DNA from 3 places in the Algoriphagus sp. 4150 genome. Region 1 is predicted to be linked to each of the others. Evidence: riboswitches for the same ligand, from Rfam matches in the RefSeq annotation. Region 1 holds a riboswitch; each other region holds the start of a gene.
The links. Region 1 has a riboswitch for S-adenosylmethionine ahead of J2X69_RS09500 (homocysteine S-methyltransferase family protein). Riboswitches for the same ligand answer to the same signal wherever they lie in the genome.
Positions count from the first base shown of each region.

Region 2: linked by a shared signal. The riboswitch ahead of J2X69_RS07200 (PLP-dependent transferase) and the one ahead of J2X69_RS09500 (homocysteine S-methyltransferase family protein) in region 1 are both predicted to bind S-adenosylmethionine.
Region 3: linked by a shared signal. The riboswitch ahead of J2X69_RS03220 (O-acetylhomoserine aminocarboxypropyltransferase/cysteine synthase) and the one ahead of J2X69_RS09500 (homocysteine S-methyltransferase family protein) in region 1 are both predicted to bind S-adenosylmethionine.

Region 1 covers NZ_JAVDWS010000005.1:148,897-153,293, forward strand. The annotation lists gene J2X69_RS09490 (response regulator) at 1-276, shown strand, start outside; gene J2X69_RS09495 (hypothetical protein) at 345-1,661, shown strand; SAM riboswitch class I at 1,752-1,850, shown strand; gene J2X69_RS09500 (homocysteine S-methyltransferase family protein) at 1,915-2,964, shown strand; gene metH (methionine synthase) at 2,969-4,397, shown strand, end outside.
Region 2 covers NZ_JAVDWS010000003.1:225,980-230,376, reverse strand. The annotation lists gene J2X69_RS07210 (VCBS repeat-containing protein) at 1-991, shown strand, start outside; gene J2X69_RS07205 (CBS domain-containing protein) at 1,112-1,573, shown strand; gene J2X69_RS07200 (PLP-dependent transferase) at 1,872-3,044, opposite strand; SAM riboswitch class I at 3,146-3,248, opposite strand; gene pth (aminoacyl-tRNA hydrolase) at 3,368-3,928, opposite strand; gene J2X69_RS07190 (50S ribosomal protein L25/general stress protein Ctc) at 4,303-4,397, opposite strand, start outside.
Region 3 covers NZ_JAVDWS010000001.1:751,903-756,299, forward strand. The annotation lists gene J2X69_RS03210 (DUF2147 domain-containing protein) at 1-152, shown strand, start outside; gene metX (homoserine O-acetyltransferase) at 189-1,244, opposite strand; gene J2X69_RS03220 (O-acetylhomoserine aminocarboxypropyltransferase/cysteine synthase) at 1,254-2,558, opposite strand; SAM riboswitch class I at 2,727-2,835, opposite strand; gene J2X69_RS03225 (carbonic anhydrase) at 2,927-3,574, opposite strand; gene J2X69_RS03230 (SulP family inorganic anion transporter) at 3,571-4,397, opposite strand, start outside.

The DNA.
Region 1 (4,397 bases):
GCAATTGACGAGTTTGAGCGTGGTGAGTTTGATGTAGTGCTTATAGATATCCAAATGCCGGTGTTCGATGGTTTTACAGTGGCAAAATATATACGCTCGAACAAAGATCCGCACAAAAGAGAAATTCCCATTTTAATTTTTTCTGCCAGTTCTTATCATGAGATCAAGAATGAGATGGATCAAATTGGCATTAATGATTTTGTGGAAAAGCCATTCACACCCGAGGCACTTATTGGGAAATTAACAGAATATCTTAATTCGAAAGATATCAGTTAATACAGGTTTAGCATTAATTTTGCCTATCAGGTCTAAGTCTGCCCAGCTTAATACAAATCCACTATTCAATGCCCCTTTTTAATAGATTCTTACTATTGCTATTTGTTTTTTTCTGTTTTGTTGATGCCCAGGCGCAGCAGTTGATGACAAAACGCTCTACTTTCTATGCGGTGGCGGGTACTTCAGGGGGGCGTCTTAATCAGTTCAACCAAATGTTGGAAGATAGGGGCTTGTCAGGTTTGAGAAATAAGTATCAGACAATAGGACTGGGCTATCAGGCTAGAATCAATGATTTCGTAGTTGGAATGGATGTGCTACACAATAGAGGGGGGGTAAGTGAGTTCGATGATTTTTCAATGAATTACAGGACTTCAAGAGCATTGTTAAATGTGGGCTACGCATTTACCGAAGAGTCAAGATTTCAATTAATCCACTACATGTCCATTGGTGTTGGTTTCCTTAATTTTCAAATGTTGCCCACAGAGCGTACTAGGGATTTGGACGCATTTTTGGCCAAACCGGAGGAGGGATATGTACTTAGAGAAAAAGATATCCAAAAGGGGACTTTACATTACGGGAATTTCCTGACAGAAATCGGTTTTCAGCTCAGCTACGATTTTGACTTACCCGGAAGACGGGAAGCGCTACAGATCATAACCAAAATGGGTTATTCCTTCAGTCCTCTGGAAGGCAAGTGGAATATGCACGGAATCTCCTTTGACAATGCCCAAAGCGGAGCATTTATACGGGTAGGGGCTGGGATTACGCTCCCTGATAGGAATTTCTTTTACAAGGACGCAAGTATCGGTATCTCGATAATTAGAGGTATCCATTTCACCAATGCCAAAGAATTCAATTCCAAGTTGAAAGAAGCGGGTCTAAACCCTTTGAATGGTACTCCGTCTAACTGGGGCTTGCGGATTTTGGGCGACACCGAGCGTATGCTGTATGGAGCAGAACTCTACAACCTTGCCTTGAATGGTAATGCAAACAGCGAGAAGGAACATTCCCTGAACAGTTTGAGGGTTTATGGAAATGTAGGATATAATTTGATTGAATACAGAAATTTTGGTGTGGGAGCATTGGCAGGGCTAGGTTACGGTAATATTCGCTATACACTTATGACAAAGGATAAGCCTGATTTTCCTGAACTATTCGAGCAAAGGGAGTTTGACGGGTATTTGAGAAATAGTGGGTTGATGCTGAAGCCTGAGGTCTTTGCAGAATACGGGATTCCGATGACCAAGCGTAAAATGTTTGACTTGGTATTTACTGCCTCGGCAGGTTATGAGATTCCTTTGGCAAATTATAGACTGGGCAATTTAAGTATGTCAAGTTTTATGGCAGGACCATATTTGAGTTTCGGAGTAGGAGTAAGACCGTAATTTTGCTCTTTTCACAATGTTATTCTGTTTTTAGTGGGGCCTTTTTAGTGATTCTCCTGTTTTATTATCAAAATGCTATTAACTTTGGGTTGCTTATCGAGAAAGACCGAGGGAAGGGCCCAACGACGTCTTAGCAACCTAGAATTAAGGTGCTAACTCCCATCCCGATTTATCGGGAACAGATGAGCGGACTAGTACGCTGTACTTCTATCCGTGTTTTGCTCGACAAGCTTTTTGATTAACAAAAAACAGTATGCAAAACAGAACGGAATCCCTGCTTCAACAACTTTCTCAGCGAATTTTGATACTCGATGGAGCCATGGGAACCATGATTCAACGATATACCTTGACTGAGGAGGATTTTCGAACTCCTGAGCTCGCATCACATCCCAAATCCCTTAAGGGAAACAATGATCTATTGTCTCTAAGCAAACCGCAAATAATCAGGGATATCCATGCTGAATATTTCAAGGCTGGAGCAGATATTATAGAAACCAACACATTTTCTGCCACCACTATTGCCCAGGCGGATTATGAGCTTTCACATTTGGCATACGCCATCAATTTAGAATCCGCAAAGCTCGCCCGAGAGGTAGCAGACGAATATACCGCCAAGAATCCGGATAAACCCCGCTTCGTGGCAGGAGCTATAGGCCCGACCAATAGAACAGCTTCACTGTCACCGGATGTAAATGACCCCGGATATCGTGCAATCACTTTTGATCAACTGGCAGAAGCCTATGCAGAGCAAGTTCGGGGGTTGTTGGATGGTGGAGCAGATATCATATTGGTAGAGACGATTTTTGACACATTAAATGCCAAAGCAGCTCTATATGCGATACAGGATGTGTTTGAAGAAAGAGATATTCCGTTGGATCCGAAAGACGGAGGTGTACCGATCATGGTTTCCGGTACTATTACCGATGCTTCCGGACGTACCCTTTCGGGGCAGACTACAGAAGCGTTTTTGATTTCCATATCGCATGTTCCGCTGCTATCGGTTGGATTGAATTGTGCGTTGGGAGCAAAGGAATTGAGGCCCTATTTGAAAGTACTGGCGCAGGAATCGCCGTTCTATGTGAGTGCTTATCCGAATGCCGGCTTGCCAAATGAATTTGGACAATATGATCAGGGAGCCGGTGAAATGGCGGATCAGATAAGGGACTTTTTGAAAGAAGGAATGCTGAATATTTTGGGAGGTTGCTGCGGCAGCACTCCTGAGCATATTTCAGCTTTGGCACAGATGGCTGCAGGTTTTCAGCCTAGAAAATTACAAGAAGAATTAGAGGAAACGTTGGACTGAGAAGATGGCAAGAAATAATTACATGAAACTATCCGGCTTAGAGCCGCTGGTTTTTACACCCGAAATCAATTTTGTCAATATAGGCGAACGGACGAATATTACCGGCTCGAAGAAATTTGCCCGGTTGATATTGAACGGGAACTATGATGAGGCACTGGAAGTGGCCTTGGATCAGGTACGTGGAGGAGCCCAAGTACTGGATGTCTGTATGGACGAAGGCATGCTTGATGGGGAATTTGCCATGGTCAAATTCCTAAATCTGATTGCTTCAGAACCGGAGATCTCAAGAATCCCGATCATGATCGATAGTTCCAAATGGAAGATTATCGTGGCGGGATTGAAGTGCGTCCAGGGAAAAGGCATTGTCAATTCTATTTCCCTGAAAAACGGGGAAGAAGAATTTATCCAACAAGCCAAAACGGTGAAAAAATTCGGTGCGGCAGTGGTGGTGATGGCTTTCGATGAGTATGGACAGGCCGATACTTATGATAGAAGAGTGGAAATCTGTGGGAGGAGCTATAGGATCCTTGTGGATCAAGTGAAGTTTAATCCCCAGGATATCATTTTTGACCCCAATATTTTCCCGGTCGCCACGGGGATGGATGAGCACCGTAAGAATGCATTAGACTTCTTTAATGCGACCAAATGGATTAAGGAAAATCTTCCAGGGGCCAAGGTAAGTGGTGGAGTCAGTAATGTCAGTTTCTCTTTCAGAGGTAATAATCCCGTGAGAGAAGCTATGCATGCGGCTTTCTTATACCATGCCATCAAGAGCGGGATGGATATGGGGATAGTGAATCCCACTATGCTGGAGATCTATGATGACATTCCGAAGGATTTACTGGAGCGGGTCGAAGACGTACTTTTCGATCGGAGAGAAGATGCTACAGAGCGTATGCTTGATTTTGCGGAAACGGTAAAGTCAGCAGATAAAAAGGCGGTAGTCAATGAAGCTTGGCGCTCTGATTCAGTTTCCAAGCGAATGGAGCATGCACTGGTGAAGGGGATATTGGATTTTATAATAGAAGATACAGAGGAAGCCAGAATTGAGCTTAAAAGCCCGCTGAAGGTGATAGAAGGGCCATTGATGGATGGTATGAACGTGGTGGGAGACCTCTTTGGTGAAGGGAAAATGTTCCTTCCCCAGGTAGTGAAATCTGCCCGTGTGATGAAAAAGGCTGTGGCCTATTTGGAGCCGTTTATGCCACTGCCTGAAGAAGGGCAGGAAGAATCTTCCTTGAAGAAGATACTTTTGGCAACTGTAAAAGGGGATGTGCACGATATAGGCAAGAATATAGTAGGAGTGGTGCTGGCATGCAATAGTTACCAAATCATCGATTTGGGAGTGATGGTGGATGCTCAGAAAATCATAGACGAAGCGGTTAAAAATAAAGTCGATATCATAGGGTTGAGTGGTCTGATTACACCTTCTT
Region 2 (4,397 bases), on a different contig from region 1:
TCCAAAGAATGGTTTTCAAATCAAGGATTCTGTTCTCACCGAAGTTGCGCCGGTGGATATCAACTGGAATGAGGATGGTGGCTTCGATCTGCTGACTATGGGAAGGATGGATCCTTCAAATGATTCCTTGGGGATGGTGTCTAAGTTTTGGTTAGAAGCTCAGGAATGGCAAAGCAAAGAGCTTTTAAGCGGGTTAATTCGTCCTGTTGATCTTGCTGTTGCCGATTGGAATGGAGATGGGAAGCAGGATAGGGTGGTTTCCCAGTTTGGAAATCACTTTGGGAAAATGAGCCTCTATCTGTCGGGATCTAAGAATCCTACTGAAGTGATTTTACGTCCTGAACCTGGGGCGAGACGGGCAATTGCTGTGGATTTTGACGGAGATGGGAACTTGGATGTGTTGGGGCTTATGACTCAGGCTCAGGAAGGGATTTATGTTTGGTTAAACAAAGGGGCAAATCAGTATAAGGAAAAAGCCATCCTTCGATTCCAGCCGGCATTTGGCGCAAGTGACTTTAGGTTTGAAGATGTGAATGGAGACGGCCACAAAGATATTATTGTGGTGAATGGAGATAATGCTGATCTGTCACAAGTGCTCAAAAATTACCATGGGGTGCGAATCTTTTTGAATGATGGGGAAAGTAAATTTGAAGAATCGTGGTTCTACCCCATGTATGGAGCCAGTGGTATTGAAGTGGGGGATTTTGACGGCGATGGTGATTTGGATTTCTTCGTTTTGTCATTTTTTCCTGATGATTCGCAGGATCCACAACAAAACTTGGTGTATTTCAGACAAAATGAAGAAGGTGGGTTTGATCCTTTTGTATTGAGTGAAAGTATCGAGGGAAATTTACTTACTATGGCTGTCGGGGATATTGATCTGGATGGGGATCTGGATGTTGTGGTTGGAGCCTTTGACTTCGATGATCTTTATAAGGGGGCAAGTAGAAGTTGGAAACCTTTTATTTTTCTCGAAAATAAAAGCAAGTGATTATTGTACTAGGGGGTATTTTTGAAATTATAGTGTTGAAATAGTTTGTTTTTAAAACTATAATTTTTAATTGTGGTGAATTATCGATAATTTATTCTTTCATCCTTAAATTTTTAACCTATGGTAAAAAGTTTTCAAGGGGTCAGAATGGCAGAACCCAAAAAAGCCCCGATTCCGCAAATCCTAGTCAAAGAATACATGAGTACCGGCTTGATTACTTTCAAACCTGATGATACCATCGATCAGGTGATGGAGGTGCTCACTAAGCGAAAAATCTCCGGGGCACCGGTGATAGATGCTTCAGGTGCGTTGATAGGTATTATTTCGGAAGTGGATTGCCTCAAAGAAATCATTAAAGGGAAATATACCAACACACCGAAATTCCCGGCAAAAGTAAGCGAACATATGTCTACTGATGTACTCACACTTTCTCCTGATTTATCAATATTCGATGCTGCATCCCAATTTTTGGAGCATAAAATCCGAAGATTTCCAGTGATGAAAGATGGAGTCCTGTTGGGACAGATTAGTCTGAGTGATATAATTCGGGCCTTTCCTACCTTGAGACAAACCACTTGGTAGAAAAAATAGTTAGCAGAAGCGTAAATGCCCCTAAAAGAGGAGAATCTCGAAGGGGCATTTTTAATTTAACTGCAATGCGTACCGCGTTTCACGGAGAGAACTCATTGATTTGCGGTTCAAGCCTGCCTATCGGACAGACAGTTTTCGGACTTGGACCTAATTGAGTGCATTGCAGTCTCCAGACTGCAATTAGAGAAAGTACAATTCTTCGACTTCAGGGTGGCACATTGCTGATCCCTGAGATTACTTTTCTGCAACTGATCACGGCGACCGGACAACTGACTGCTTTTCTTTGTTCTTATTTTGAGCTTTCTATAGCTCTTTCTACATCCAGAATAATGTCTTCATAGTGTTCCAAGCCCACGGATAGTCGTACCAGTCCATCCGAAATCCCAACCTGAGCTCTTTCGTCAACAGAAAGTTTGCTGTGCGTAGTGGAGGCAGGATGCGTGACAATACTTCTGCTGTCACCAAGGTTTGCTGTGATGGAAATCATCTGAAGCTGGTCGATGAAGCGTTGGGCACGCTGAACTCCGCCTTTCAGGTCTAAGGTGATTATCCCGCCCCCCTGACTCATTTGTTTTTTGGCAATTTCGTATTGGGGATGGGATTTTAGGAACGGGTATTTTACTGCAAGTAACTCAGAATTACCTTCGAAATACTCGGCTACTTTCAGCGCATTGCTACAGTGCCTATCCATCCTTACACCAAGGGTTTCCATGCTTTTAGCAAGTATCCATGCATTGAATGGAGATATGGCAGGCCCTGTGTGTCTCGCAAAAAACTGCACTTCCTGCATCAAGTCAGCTTTGCCCAAAATCAGTCCGCCTAACACCCGTCCTTGTCCGTCGATGTATTTGGTAGCACTGTGGGTCACAATATGAGCCCCCCATTTAGCAGGCTGTTGTAGATAAGGTGAGGCGAAGCAATTATCCACTACCAGAATCAGGTTGTGAGCTGCCGCAAATTTACCCGCCCATTCCAGATCGATTATTTCCAGGCCCGGATTGGAAGGAGTTTCGATGAAAAGCATTTTGGTGTTTGGCTGTACGAGCTTTTCCCAGTTCAAATAATCAGAAATGTCCCCGTAGGTAGAACTAATGCCCCACTTGGGAAATAATCGGGTCAAGAGCTGATGCGTAGATCCGAAAAGTGATCTGGCAGCAAGCACATGGTCTCCTTGCTGGAGAAGTGCGGCTATGCTTCCAAACATTGCGGCCATTCCTGATGCAGTGGCAAATCCATCTTCAGTGCCTTCTGCAGCACAGACTTTTTCTATCAGGTCACTGGAATTTGGGTTGGCATACCGGGAGTAGATATTGCCTTCTATTTCATCGGCAAAAGTAGCTCTGGCTTCTTCTGCCGAATCGAAGGTAAAGCTGGATGTAAGGTAGATCGGAGCAGAGTGCTCTCTTTGGCTGGATTTGGAAGGGGAGATCCGTACAGAATTCGTTTCGAAGTGCTTACTCATTTATTGATCAGTTTAGATTTTGACAAGACTAATCAAGCAGATTTGAGAAAATCAAACCAAATGCAGAAACGAACTAAAAGGGATTATTTGTGAAGTAAGCCAATCTATAGTTCCCGCGTAGGGTAGGATTTGGCACCGTTCTCCGTTTCGGGATGGTTGCCAGAGGGTCATAGAGCCTAATCTCTCGCCTCTTCTTTATAAATCAGTTGCCTGAAGTGATGCAAAGAAAGATCGATATTTGGGGAATTCCAAATCTTATTTCATGTGTTTGTGTTTTTTTTAAAAGGCCACACCTGCCTTGCCGGTAGGCAGGCTCGATTTCATCAATCGTTGAATTGATTCATGGTGCGCTCTATGCCAATTGCACAAAAACTGAGTGTCATTTCTATTGCTTTATCCATTATGGTGGGGATTTCGGCAAATTCCTGCTGTGTGAAGTTTCCCAAAACAAAATCGACTTGTCTACCTTTGGGGAAGTCATCGCCTATGCCCATTCTCAGTCTTGGGTAATTCTGACCACCGGTGAGCTCTTCTATGTTTTTCAGCCCGTTGTGACCGGCTGCACTTCCTTTGGGTTTCATACGGAGTTTGCCAAAAGGAATGGCCACATCATCCACGATCACCAGCGTGTTCTCTTTGGTTATCTGAAGTTCTTTCATCCAGTAATTCATTGCTTTACCACTTAGGTTCATATAAGTCGTAGGCTTAATCATATGGATTGTTCGGCCTTTGTGCTTGAATTCTGTTTTGAATGCAAGACGGTCGCTCTTCCATGTGCAGTCCTTTGCATCAGCAAGCCTGTCCACCGTCAAAAATCCGATGTTGTGTCTGGTCAGTTCGTATTCAGGGCCAATATTACCTAGGCCAATGATTAGGTGTTTCATGTGTTTATGTTTTGTCTTTCAAAGGCCACATGGAATCTCGCACGGTTTATAATCATCCCACTGTGCGTCGCCTTCGACATGCTCGATTTCATCTGTTTATATTTTGTTTTAAGAGGTCAGATGGAATGCCCTAGATAATCATCCCCCTGTGTGAGAAGACTTTCTCATGGGCATTTCATCTGTCTATAATTTGATTTTTAATGGCCAGATAGCCTGTCCCGAACTCGATTCGGGGAAGAATCTCGCATGGCTTACAATCGTCTCAGTAAGTGACTTTTGAGTCGTACTCGATTTCATTTTACAATAGCTATATGGCTTTAAAATAAAAAATCCTGCCCATAATGGGCAGGATTTTGAATGAATAGGGAAAGAAATTATTCTTCTCCGCCTTTTTTACCTCTAAGTGCTCTTGGAACACCAATAGTCACGATAGAAACGTTTGGACTGGTAAGTACTTCAAATCCTTCTA
Region 3 (4,397 bases), on a different contig from region 1:
AATGGGCAGATGGAAAAATATATGATCCCGAATCCGGGATTAGTTATGCCGGTGAGTTGCAGCTCAAAAAGAAAGATATTCTGGAGATCAAGGGATATCTGGGAGAGTCCTGGGTAAGCAGAACGATAGAGTGGAATAGAGTAAAAAAGTAAGACAGTTGCCCGCCTTACTTTTTATAGATTAATTCTCTAGTGCTTTTGCTGTAAGTAAAACGACTTCAGAATATAGGATAATTGCTCAAATTCGATCAGAAATGCATCATGCCCGGCTGTAGAGGTAATTTCCTTATAAGTTCCTCTTTTCACATGTTGACTGATAAACCGTGATTCTTCAGGTAGAAAAAGTAAATCAGAATCTACACCGATAGACAGTACATTTGCTTCGATTTTCCCCAGAGTGTCGGCTAATCCACCTCTGTTCCGTCCTAAATCATGGGAATCCATAGTCTTACTCAGTGTCCAATAGGAGAGCGCATTAAAGCGTTTGGCTAGCTTTTGTCCCTGATATCTCAGATAAGATGCCGCACGGTAATCATCTGTTTTATTCTCCAAATCAGATTGCTTAATTGCCAAGTCAAGCGGATGCCTGTAAGTCAGCATAGCTATAGCCCGGGCTGTTTCCAATCCTTTTTTTCCTGCGGTTTCATTGCATTCTCCCCAGGTACAGTCAGACTCTATCGCCATCCGTTGCGTTTCATTGAAACCAATCACCCATGGTCTCGTCTTGGAAGTTGATGCCAAAATGATCGCGTTCCTTAGCTTATCACCCAAGAGATAGGCCCACTCCAAGCCGACCTGACCTCCTAAAGACCCGCCGATAAGCGTATGGATAGTTTCTATGTTCAAATGAATCCTCAAGCGCTCCAATGCCTCAGCGAGATCTCGTGTAGTCATTTGGGGAAAATCGTAATAATACGGCTTGCCGGTGACGGGATTTTCGCTGAATGGTTGCGTAGAACCGTAGCAAGATCCCAAAAGATTGGCACAGATGATAAAATGATCAGCAGGGTCAAAGAATTTGTCTTCCCCGATCAGACCATTCCACCACTCTGAAGCATTCGAATCTCCTGTAAGCGCATGGATAACCCAGATCACATTGGATTTGTCAGAATTGAGTTGGCCATAGGTAGTATAGCCAAGGTCAAATTCCGGGAGAATTTCTCCTGATTCCAGATGTAAAGGCAAACTAGAATGAAATATTTCCTGGGTCATGGTAATCGAAGCGTACTGACTTTTAAGATTCATTTGGTAAGGTTAGATTTTATCGAAAGCTTGTTGCAGATCCGACTTGATATCTTCAATGTGTTCTATGCCGCAAGAGATTCGCAACAGGGTAGGAGTGACTCCCGCGGCTAGTTGCTCTGCATCTGATAATTGCTGGTGGGTAGTCGCTGCAGGCTGGATGATCAATGTTTTGGCATCACCCACATTGGCCAGATGGGAAATTAGTTCAAGGTTATTGATCAAGGCAGAAGCTTGCTCTTTGTCACCCTTCAGCTCAAAACTCAACACTCCGCCAAAGCCGTTTTTCAGATATTTTTTGGCCAATTCGTGATAAGGAGAAGACTCCAGTCCAGGATAATTTACTTTCTGTACGGAAGGATGAGCTTCCAGCCATTGCGCCAGAGCTAGTGTGTTTTCAACTGTTTTCTGAACCCGAAGCGAGAGTGTTTCTATCCCCTGAAGTAAGAGAAATGAGTTGAATGGACTGATCGCAGGCCCGAAATCGCGAAGGCCTTCTACTCTTGCACGGATTGCGAAAGCGATGTTGGGAAGTCCCAATGGGTTGTTTTCTCCAAATACCTCCCAGAAATTCAAGCCGTGATATCCTTCTGAAGGCTCAGAGAATTGCTTGAATTTTCCGTTGCCCCAGTTGAAATTTCCGCCATCTACTATAATTCCTCCGATGGAGGTGCCATGTCCACCTATCCATTTGGTGGCGGAGGAGGTTACAATATTTGCTCCATGGGCAATAGGTCGGCATAAATATCCTCCGGCTCCGAAGGTATTGTCTACCACCAGCGGGATATCATGCTTCTTAGCGACTGCTGCAATAGCTTCGAAATCAGGAATATTAAACTCCGGATTTCCGATGGTCTCCAGATAGATTGCTTTGGTTTTGCCATCAATCAACTCTTCAAACTCAGCAGGAGATTTTCCTTTGGCAAATCTGGCATCGATACCAATCCTTTTGAATGAGACTTTGAATTGATTGAAGGTTCCTCCATATAGAAAAGGGCTGGAGACGAAATTATCACCCGCTTCCATGATGTTGTTTAATGCCAGAAACTGGGCTGCCTGTCCTGAGCTCGTAGCCACGGCTGCCACACCGCCTTCCAGCGCTGCTATTCTTTTCTCGAACACGTCCGTAGTCGGGTTCATGATGCGGGTATATATATTCCCAAATTCTTTTAGGCCAAATAGGTTGGCTCCATGCTCCGCCGAATTGAATACATAGGAGGTGGTTTGATAAATAGGTACTGCGCGTGAGTTTGTAGAGGAATCAGGTTCCTGTCCTGCGTGTACTTGAAGAGTGTCGAAGTGAAGATTTTTTGACATGATTTTTTGGATTTATGGTTTGAAAAGTAGTAAGCATTCGAAAGCCCATTAGGAATTGCTCCGAAATGGGCATAAATGAAATCAACACATGAATAAAGCGCAATGCTCTACTGCGGATGATGATGAAATAGGGTGAATTGTGTGATATCCTGAGTGCATTTTACATTGAACTTATAGTCCCAAAAGAGAATATCTCTCTTGGCAGGAATTGGCACCTTGGACTTTCCAGGTTGCCAGAGGGTCTATGAGCCTGTCTCTCGCCTCTTCTTTATAAATCCGAGCACTTAAAAAGTGAAAGGATGCTGCAAATAAAAGGTCAGCGAATGGAAAATCAAAATTATTTTCACCCGCTGACCAAAAAACTTGAATTATTTATCCAATTCATCCATTTCAAACCTGAAAATAGGATTAATGGCCTCAAAATCGGATTCAATGTTCACCAATTCTTTTACCAAGCCGTCTTTCAATCCGTAAGCCCAGCCATGGATTTTTGGTGCAGACCGATCTCTCCAAGCTTTCTGGATAATTGAGGTTTTGATCAGATCTTGGCACTGCTCTATCACATTGTATTCTACTAGAGCGTTTACTTTATCTTCATGGGTTTCTATAGCATCAATCTCTTTCTGGTAGAGCTTGTATACTTCTTTGATATTCAGAAGCCATTTGTTGATGATACCGAAGCTTTTATTTCCAAGTGCGGCTTCTATTCCACCACAGCCATAATGACCGCAGACGATGATATGTTCTACCTTCAGCACAGCTACTGCATATTCCAACACACTGAGTAAATTAAGATCAGTATGCACGACCATGTTTGCGATATTTCGATGCACGAATATTTCTCCGGGGTCAGTTCCTGTTATCTGATTTGCAGGAACTCTACTGTCTGAACAGCCAATCCACAGAAATTTAGGGCTTTGTTGTTTTGCCAATCTTCCAAAAAAGTTTTCATCGATCTGCTTTTGGTCATCAGACCAGGCTTTGTTTTGAATTAATAGTTTCTCGTAAGGGCTCATAAGTTTTCGTAAATTTTGTGCTTAAATCCTTCTACTGTAACACGGATATTTCTATCCGAACAGGAAGCTATAAAGTCATTTAAAACTTCCTGAATGTCATGATCTATAAATTGTGCTTTTTGGGCATTGATAATCACTTTGCTATCGGAAGGGATTTTCGATAGATTCTTCATTAATAAGGCTTTGTTGAGGAAGGAAACATCCTTATGAAGCTGGATGAGGTAGTTTCCATTCATTTCGGTAAGTGTCACTGCCCGGACAAAATTTGTTTTAATCACAAAGAATAACCCGAAGACCATCCCAATGCCTATTCCTATCAAAAGATCTGTAAATAAAATCGCTACGACTGTTACAATAAAGGGAATAAACTGATCCCAACCATTATTGTACATGTTGACGAAAAGTGATGGTTTGGCCAATTTATAACCAACCACAAACAATACAGCCGCAAGGCAACTTAGAGGAATTAGATTTAGGATGTTGGGAATGCTCAACACCAAAATCATCAATAAAATACCATGGAAAATAGCTGACATCTTGGTTCTGGAACCCGAAGCTATATTTGCTGAACTTCTTACGATCACCGCCGTGATAGGCAGTCCACCGATCAATCCTGAAACTGTATTTCCCACACCCTGCGCAAACAGTTCTTTGCTGGGTGGTGTAGTTCTTTTTTGCGGATCAAGTTTGTCTGCTGCATCGATACTTAACAAAGTCTCCAAACTGCCAATGATGGCAATCGTAGCTGCTACTATCCAAAATGTGCTTTCTCCTATCATGGAGAAATCCGGGAAAGTCACTAGATCCCCCAGCTGTCCAAAAT